3 regions of the Dickeya ananatis genome follow, and region 3 is predicted to be linked to each of the others. Evidence: predicted binding sites of a transcription regulator. Region 3 holds the regulator's gene; each other region holds the start of a gene.

Region 1 (3,154 bases), 2.3 Mb from region 3:
CTGTCAGCACCACGGTCACGTCGAAACGCTCGAACAGCCCCACCAGATTCACCCACTGCTCTTTTAGCGAGATGATGCCCCCATTGATAATGATGACGTTATTGGTGTTCTTTTTCCTGACGTAGCACACCTGCCGTCCCTGCGACAGGCTGACCCGCGTTACCACACCACTCTCGATATACTGCTGATGAAACAACCGCTGGCAATGCTGGTTGCATTCATGCTGAAGTGGTGTTTCTGGATAGGGAAAACGCGCCAGATTGTAAAGCGAACAGGCCTTGAGCCACTCGCCTTGCTTTTCATGCTGTTGCGCCTGATGGTAAAACATCTGGCTCCAGCTATGCGGCGCATCATCACCCAGATGATGAATATCTGGCAGAATGGCGCGAGTTTCCGCACCGACGTTCAACACATAGCTGTGTAGCAGTACAAAATTTTTGAGTTCATCAAGCATCATGATGATGACTCCAGTGCAAAACCTTCCATGTTGCTTTTTATCCGTGTCAGAAATTCCGATGCCAGTCTGCCGTCCAGTACCCGGTGGTCGAAAACCATGGTCAGGTTCACCACCTGTGACACCGCCATGTCATGTGAAGGCCGCGACACCCTTTCGTTGATCACTCCCACCGTGAATGTGAACGTGGAACCGGAAATCGGGATACAGGCATCAGGGCCGTTTTTCCCCAGCGATGTCACGGTAAAGCTCCCCCAGGTCTCCGCCTGCAGTTTTGGCGACAACATGGCCAAACGCAGCAGCAAACCGGCGAGCCACGTCGGCAAACGCTGAATAAAACGAATTTTTTTGTAATGCTCGCTGGTCGCCGCGTCCTCTTGCTTGAACTGTTGCAGCGTCCGCCCGATATCGGCAACAGACAGCTTTTCGGTATGCTTGATGACCCGGGAATAGACCCCGGATACGCCGTTCAACGTCTTTTCCAGCGTGACCCGGGTGCTTTTACCACAGTGTCTGCATGATGTGCGGCCAGTGCGTTATCACGAGGCGCGCCTGCGCTGCACGATGCTGTCTTCTGACTGAAATGTGATCGTAATCGCATTTTTACCCACACTTCACTACAATAGCATGCTCGTCACCCCCGTTCAGGATCCTGCTATGACATCCGCTTCCCCTTCACGCGCCACCGCCTGGTTACGCGTGGTGACGCTGGCCGTGGCCGCGTTTATTTTTAACACCACGGAGTTTATTCCGGTGGGGCTGCTGAGTGACATCGCCAATACCTTTGCCATGAAAACCGAAGATGTTGGGCTGATGATCACCATTTATGCCTGGATAGTGGCGCTCGCCTCGCTGATCTGCATGTTGCTGACCAGCGGCATTGAGCGCCGCAAGTTACTGATCGGGCTGTTCAGTCTGTTTATTCTCAGCCATTTGCTGTCTGCCGTTGCCTGGAACTTTACCGTGCTGGTCCTTTCCCGAGCCGGTGTCGCGCTGGCGCACTCGGTATTCTGGTCTATTACCGCCTCCCTGGCGATTCGAATGGCCCCCCACGGCAAGCGGGCGCAGGCATTGGGGCTCATCGCCACCGGCTCGTCACTGGCGATGGTTCTGGGGCTGCCGCTGGGACGGGTTATCGGTCAATACCTCGGCTGGCGAATCACCTTCCTGACCATCGCCGCAGGCGCGACCGTTGCCATGATCCTGCTGGCGCGTTTGCTGCCATTACTGCCGAGCGAGCATTCCGGTTCGTTGTCCAGTGTGCCGAAACTGTTCCGCCGCCCGGCGTTGGTCGGTATCTACCTGCTAACGGTGGTGGTCGTGACGGCACACTTCACGGCTTACAGCTATATTGAACCCTTTATCCAGACCGTGGCCGGTCTGCCGGAAAACTTCACTACCCTGATTCTGTTGCTATTCGGGTGTGCCGGCATTGTGGGCAGTATGCTCTACAGCCGCTACAGCGAGCGTTTCCCGCTGGCGTTTCTGGTGACGGCCATGTTGTTGTTGCTAGGCTGTCTGACACTGCTGATGCCGCTGTCTGCTCACCCCTTCAGCCTGACGCTGCTGTGTCTGGTCTGGGGACTGGCGATGATGGCGATTGGTCTGGCGATGCAAGCCAAAGTATTGTCACTGGCGCCGGATGCCAGCGATGTCGCCATGTCGATTTTCTCCGGCTTGTTCAACCTCGGTATCGGCGGGGGCGCACTGTTGGGGAGCCAGGTGAGTCTGCATCTGGGCATGGATAAAATCGGTTATGTCGGCGCACCGCTGGTGCTGTTCGCACTGGTCGCGCTGCTGCTCACGGTTTATCGCAATGTGAGACTGGTGCATTCCCGCATTTAAATACGACTTCTTTTAGGCGTAAAAAAAAGCCAGTCGGGTTACCGACTGGCTTTTTTGTCTATAAAACCGTTACTTGTATTCCGGGAAGGTCATCTCACTGTATTTCACTACCCGTGATTTTTTCACCAGACGATAGCCCAGCCAGATAGCCAGAAACAGTGGAATACCGATGTACGTCGCCGTCACGGCATACCAGTCAATCTTATCAGCCAGAAACGCCTGATAATTCTGCCCCAACGTAATCACCAGGCAGAGTATGAAAGCAAAGATAGGCCCTAATGGGAAAAAGCCAGAGCGGTACGGCAGTGCCTTCAAGTCATGCCCTTGTGCGACATAACCGCGGCGGAAACGGTAGTGGCTGATGGCAATGCCCAGCCAGGCGATAAACCCGGTCATACCGGAGGTATTCAGCAACCACAGGTACACCGTCTGATTGCCGAACATCGACGACAGGAAACACAACCCTGCGACCACCGTCGTTGCGTACAACGCATTACGTGGTACCCCGCCTTGTGAGAGTTTGCCAAAGCACGCCGGTGCCTTCCCTTCCTGCGCCAACGTGAACAACATGCGGGTAGAGGCATACATACCGGAGTTACCTGCCGACAACACCGCCGTCAGGATAACCGCATTCATGACGGCAGCAGCCGACAGCAAGCCTGCATTCTCAAACACCAGCGTGAACGGGCTAACGCTGATATCTTTCACATCGTTACGCAGCAGATTAGGGTCGGTATAAGGCACCAGCAGGCTGATTATCAGAATCGCGAAGATATAAAACAGCAGGATACGCCAGAATACCTGACGAATAGCACGCGGAATGTTAGTCTGCGGATCTTTCGATTCCCCCGCCGC
Region 2 (3,154 bases), 2.1 Mb from region 3:
CGTCATGGCGGCAGAACTGGAAAAATTGCTGGGCGCGCTGGGCTTCGTACAGCGCCGGGTGAGGTGTGCGGTCAGGGAACACCAGGCCATTGAGGCAGAACTGACGGTCGTTAGGTTTATCACCAAAGTCACCGCCGTAGGCCCAGTGTGTTTTGCCGTCTTGTTCACGCAGCAGCGCCTGATCCACCCAGTCCCAGACAAAGCCCCCCTGCAGGCGTGGATACTGGCGGAATGCCTGCCAGTAGCGGTCAAAGCCGCCAAAACTGTTGCCCATCGCGTGCGCGTATTCGCACAGGATCAGCGGACGGTGTTCACCCGGCAGGCCAATCCATTTTTTGATGGACCATTTCGGGACGGCGGGGAAGGGCTGGTCTTGATCGACGCGGGCATACATCGGGCACAAAATATCGGTCGCTGGTGTATTGGCACCGCCGCCTTCGTATTGCACCGGTCGGGTGGGATCTTGCTGTTTCACCCACTGGTAAAGCGCGCTATGGGTATGGCCGTAGCCAGATTCGTTGCCCAACGACCAGATAATAATGCAGGGATGATTACGGTCGCGTTGTACCATGCGAGTGACGCGTTCGGCATAAGCGGGTAACCAGCGCGGGTCGTCGGACAGGCGGCTCATCGGCTGCATGCCGTGGGTTTCGATGTTGGCTTCATTGACCACGTACAAGCCATAGCGGTCGCACAGCCGATACCACAACGGATGATTAGGGTAGTGGGAGCAGCGTACCGCGTTGAAGTTATGCTGTTTCATCAACAGGATATCCTGCCGCATGGTCGCTTCATCGATCGCTTGACCGTGCTGTGGGTGGTGCTCATGGCGGTTGGTACCGCGGATCAGCAGCGGCTGTCCGTTGAGCAACAACAAGCCGTTACGGATGGCGACCTCACGAAAGCCGACGTCATAGGCTTCTGCTTCCACCAGCGTACCGTCGCACTCCAGCGCCACCACCGCCCGGTACAGATTGGGTTCTTCCGCGCTCCACAAGGCGGGCTGTGCCACCTCCAGTTGCAGACTCACCCTGTCGTGATAGGCACCACGCTCATCTATCGCCGGGGTGCCGAACGGTTTGCGCTGTTCACCCACCAGACGTTCGCCCCGCCATAACTGTACTGCCAGTTGCCAGTGATCAGTCTGGTCTTCCGGCAGGTTGGCGAGGGCCGTCACGCACAATGTCCCCTGAGTGTAACTGTGTCGCAGTGGGGTAGTGAGTTGCACGTCGCGCAGGTGTACTGTCGGTTTATGCAGCAGGTAGACATCGCGATAAATGCCGCTCATGCGCCACATATCCTGATCTTCCAGATAGGTGCCGTCAGACCAGCGCAGCACCATCACTGCCAGCCGGTTTTCTCCCACCTGCAGACAGGGTGTCAGGTCGAACTCTGCTGGCAGGCGGCTATCCTGAGAGTAACCGACCCATTGGCCGTTGCACCACAGATGAAAAGCAGAGTTAACGCCGTCGAATACGATGCGGGTCTGCCCTTGCGCCAACCAGTCGGGATTGACTGAAAATGTGAGCGAGTAACACCCGGTAGGGTTGTCTTCTGGTACGAATGGTGGGTTGACGGGAATGGGGTACTTAACGTTGGTGTAAATCGGCGCGTCGTATCCTGCTAGCTGCCAGTTAGAGGGGACGGTAATCGGATCGACATCGTTTAAATCCTGTGTCAGCCACTGTTCTGGTACTGCTTGCGGGCGAGTAAAATAGCTGAAGGTCCATTCGCCATTCAGTACCTGACGCCGGTCGGAAGAGGTATCGTCACGTGCAGCATTCAGGTCGCGCCAGCTGGAAAAAGGCGGATGAGCGTCCAGACGACGAATGTGCGGGCAGGCCGGGTTTTCCCAGTCGCGTCTGGCCAGAATATCCGCCAGCGAAATGCCAGATAGCGGAACATAAGCGGAAACAGTGGACATAAAACAGGCTTTCCTTTTATTGGCTGAGTTGGCTGCAAGTGAATGACTAAAAACAACTGATGAGCGGATAAATGAAATTGTGATCCGCTCACAATTTTACTGTCAGGATCGCGGCTTGCCGAATATGAGTAAAGTGCAGCGATGCCGGAAAGTGGTATCGATCACAAAACCGGCATCCGCAGGGAGCGGCTAACGCTGTAACTGCCGTGCCAGACTAATCAACTGCTGGGCGACATCCTGCGGTGTCAGGGTAGAAGGGCGCCAGGCCGCAGTGGTTTGACGTGGTATCAGGGTCGTTTTTAACCGCAGTGGGGCTGGTGTGTGCGGGTGTTGCAGGCAGTCCAGCAGCCGGTTGACGCTTTCCCGGCCCAGTTGCCTGAAATCCTGACGGATGGTGGTTAACGGCGGCTGGAAATAGGCGCTGTCACGCGTATCGTCAAAACCAATGACCGAGATCTGTTCCGGTACGCGCAAGCCGTATTCATGAATCGCCCGCAGAACGCCCAGCGCCATTTGGTCGTTGGCGACGGCGATAGCAGTGGGGCGGATTGAATTTGCCAGCAGTAAATGTGCCTGCTGATACCCTGAACTGGCGCTCCAGTCGCCTTCGGCGATGGCACAAGGGGTTAACAGGTTGGCGGCTAGTGCTTTCTGCCAGCCTTCGTAGCGCAAACGTGCCGACACCGAACTTTGCGGACCGGTCAGCAAGGCGATGCGACGATGTCCCATTTCTACCAGATGGTCGATAGCCAGCTTCGCACCCTGCTGCGGGTCGAACATCACGCTTGGCAGGTTGGTGGTAGGTGCCGTGTCGAGAAACAGCGCCGGTGTGGCCGCGCACAACTGATGGATGTGCTCCGCCTCCTCTTGCTCCAGCGGGACGTTGATGATCACGCCATCTACCCGCTGTGACAGTAATTCGTTAACGGCGCGCTGGACGTCATTACCATCGGCCGCACGTAACATGGAGATCACCACCGTGAACCCCAGTTCGCTGGCGGTCGTTTTGATGGCGGCGGCGATTTGGGATGGCGCATGCAGCGATAGATCGATTGTCGCCAGCCCAATGGTCGTGCTACTGCGGCGCGCCAGTTGCTGTGCTACCCGATTGGGGATGTAGTGGAGCGCGGCCATCGCCTGCTCCACCTTTTCCCGTGTGCGTATCGAGACGTGAGGTGCCTGATTCAGCACCCGGGAAACGGTTTGGTATGACACACCGGCGTAAGCTGC
Region 3 (3,154 bases):
GCTGGTGCTGGAAAAAAATACGCTACCTGACTGTTTTGAGGTCACAGCCTGGACTGAGCTTGACGGTGATATCGACGAGATCATGGGAATACGTCATCGTTCGTTGCCGCTGGAAGGTGTGCAGTTTCATCCAGAAAGCATCCTCAGCCAGCAAGGGCATCAGCTATTGAAAAATTTCCTTGATTTATAGTCGGATAGCGCAGGGCAGGCCGGGCGTATCGGATTAGTGATTGCCTATTTTTGATTTTTTATGCATATTTATTGATTATATTTTCACTTAAGATCTTCACTCCACACTACGGGATATGACAACGGGGCAGCAAATGGCGACAGAGAAAGCAGCAGTAACACGGGATACTTACGATAAGGTAATTCTTCCGGTTTATGCACCCGCGCAGTTTGTGCCGGTAAAAGGCAAAGGGAGCCGTGTCTGGGATCAGCAGGGCAAAGAATATATCGATTTTTCTGGTGGCATCGCGGTAACCGCGCTGGGACATTGCCATCCGGCGTTGGTGGCGGCGTTGAAAGAGCAGGGTGAAACCCTGTGGCACACCAGCAACGTATTCACCAACGAACCGGCGCTGCGTCTGGCGACCAAACTGATCAACGCCACGTTTGCCGATCGTGTGTTTTTCGCCAACTCTGGTGCAGAAGCCAATGAAGCGGCGTTCAAACTGGCACGGCATTACGCCATTACCCGTCATAGCCCGTACAAAACCAAGATAATTTCGTTTTATCAGTCGTTTCATGGCCGTACCTTGTTTACCGTGTCGGTCGGTGGTCAGCCGAAATATGCCGATGGCTTCGGCCCGAAACCGGCGGATATCGTGCACGTGCCGTTCAACGATTTGGACGCGGTCAAAGCCGTGATGGATGACCACACCTGTGCCGTGGTGCTGGAGCCGATTCAGGGCGAAGGCGGCATTACGCCTGCGACACCGGCTTTCCTCAAGGGGGTGCGTGAGCTGTGCGATCAGTATCAGGCGCTGCTGGTGTTTGATGAAGTGCAGTGTGGTATGGGCCGCAGCGGTAAGCTGTTCTCTTATATGCACTACGGTATCACACCGGATATTCTGACCACCGCGAAAGCGCTGGGCGGCGGCTTCCCGATCAGCGCCATGTTGACCACGGAAGAGATTGCGTCGGTGATGGCAGTCGGGACGCACGGCACCACCTATGGCGGCAACCCGCTGGCTTGCGCGGTGGCGGAAGCGGCGCTGGATGTGATCAATACACCGGAAGTGCTGTCCGGCGTGGTCGATCGCCATGCGCGTTTTGTGTCTGCGCTGGAGCGCATCAACGCCCAGTACGGCATTTTTGATGAAATTCGTGGCATGGGCTTACTGCTAGGCGCACAACTGAAACCGGCCTGGCATGGCCGCGCCCGTGATTTTCTGGCGGCATCGGCAGATCTGGGGTTGATGATTTTGGTGGCGGGGCCGGATGTGATCCGTTTTGTGCCGTCTCTGGTGATCACCCCGGAAGAGATAGACCAGGGGATGGCGCTGTTTGAAAAAGCCGTGGCACAGGTAGTGAAGGGCGCATAAGCCGCGCTTTCCTCTCTACTAAAACGACAAGAGCGTGCCTGGGCACGCTCTTTTTGATCCGGCTGAGTTGGGCCGATGGATGTTGATCCGGTGAATGCGAATCAGCGAGTACCGTATACCACGATGGTTTTACCGTGGGCGGAGATCAGGTTCTGGTCTTCCAGCATTTTCAGAATACGGCCGACAGTTTCGCGGGAACAGCCGACGATTTGGCCGATTTCCTGACGGGTGATCTTAATCTGCATACCATCCGGGTGGGTCATGGCGTCCGGCTGTTTGGCCAGATTAAGCAGGGTTTGCGCGATGCGACCCGTCACGTCGAGGAATGCCAGGTTGCCGACTTTTTGCGAGGTAACCTGCAGACGACGTGCCATCTGTGAGGACAAGCGCATCAGAATGTCCGGGTTGACCTGGATGAGCTGGCGGAATTTTTTATAGGAGATTTCAGCAACTTCACAGGCTGTTTTCGCCCGGACCCACGCACTGCGTTCCTGCCCGTCTTCAAACAAGCCAAGTTCGCCGATAAAATCGCCCTGATTCAGATAAGACAGAATCATTTCCTTGCCTTCTTCATCCTTGATCAGCACGGCAACCGAGCCTTTCACGATGTAGTAAAGCGTCTCTGCTTTTTCACCCTGGTGGATTAGGGTGCTCTTCGATGGGTACTTGTGAATGTGGCAATGAGAAAGGAACCATTCGAGAGTCGGGTCTGTTTGCGGTTTGCCGAGAACCATTCGCTGTTATCCTCTGTTGTTAATTCACTGCGCAAATCACAGGGCTCAGAGTTCCCTGTACGGCGTGATAACATAGTTATAATTCAATTCCGTCCTGGCGGAATGACGTCAGGGAATATACTGAGGCTGTCTATCAGATGACGCCAGTAAGCCGGTGGTGGGTCAGGCATCGACGCAACAACACATGCCGGTTTACGCTTTTGTTTGTAACACAGGTTGAGTGTAGTGTCTTGTGTTGTCTCGCTTCAGCATGATTAAGCTCTGATTATCAGGCTTTTTTGTACATAAGCGATGTAAAATTTCAAAAATAATTGATTGAGGACAAAATTATGCAGGCGCGGGTGAAATGGGTTGAAGGGTTAACATTTCTTGGTGAATCCGCTTCCGGACATCAACTGCTGATGGACGGCAACGCAGGCGATAAAGCGCCCAGCCCGATGGAAATGGTACTGATGGCCGCAGGCGGATGCAGCGCCATCGATGTGGTGTCTATCCTGCAAAAAGGCCGTCATGACGTGGTGGATTGTGAAGTCCGCCTGACGTCTGAACGCCGTGAGGAAGCACCGCGTTTGTTCACCGCCATCAACCTGCATTTTATCGTCACCGGCAAGGGCTTGGGCGATAAAGCCGTGGAGCGTGCGGTGTCGCTGTCAGCCGAAAAATACTGCTCTGTGGCGTTGATGCTGGGAAAAGCCGTGAACATTACCCATAGCCATGAAGTGATCGCGCTGGATTAAGCGCCTGTTCGCGGCGGCGTGTTGTCCTGGCCGCCGCGTCGTTAAGCGCCGGTTCATCGGCGCTTATCATCGGTGCTTATCATCGGTATATTGCCGGTGTCAGTCGATTTTATTGCCTTCCATCAACCGCTGTACC

Evidence for each region. The regulator CRP, encoded in region 3, controls carbon source genes, mostly activating them, when cyclic AMP is high. The targets are predictions, from matches to a motif close to ATGTGANNNNNNTCACAT.
Region 1: FGI04_RS09825 (sugar transporter) is a predicted target of CRP. The motif match lies at 1,038-1,055, and genes of this name have one in related genera.
Region 2: FGI04_RS11355 (beta-galactosidase) is a predicted target of CRP. The motif match lies at 2,074-2,091, and genes of this name have one in related genera.

Annotation. Positions count from the first base shown of each region.
Region 1 is NZ_CP040816.1:2,230,104-2,233,257, forward strand. It holds gene FGI04_RS09815 (alpha/beta hydrolase) at 1-457, opposite strand, end outside; gene FGI04_RS09820 (2-oxo acid dehydrogenase subunit E2) at 454-927, opposite strand; gene FGI04_RS09825 (sugar transporter) at 1,112-2,299, shown strand; gene FGI04_RS09830 (amino acid permease) at 2,369-3,154, opposite strand, start outside.
Region 2 is NZ_CP040816.1:2,562,213-2,565,366, reverse strand. It holds gene FGI04_RS11355 (beta-galactosidase) at 1-1,924, opposite strand, end outside; gene FGI04_RS11350 (LacI family DNA-binding transcriptional regulator) at 2,114-3,154, opposite strand, start outside.
Region 3 is NZ_CP040816.1:4,681,984-4,685,137, forward strand. It holds gene FGI04_RS20870 (aminodeoxychorismate synthase component II) at 1-190, shown strand, start outside; gene argD (bifunctional acetylornithine/succinyldiaminopimelate transaminase) at 324-1,547, shown strand; gene crp (cAMP-activated global transcriptional regulator CRP) at 1,649-2,281, opposite strand; gene FGI04_RS20885 (OsmC family protein) at 2,611-3,018, shown strand; gene FGI04_RS20890 (phosphoribulokinase) at 3,118-3,154, opposite strand, start outside.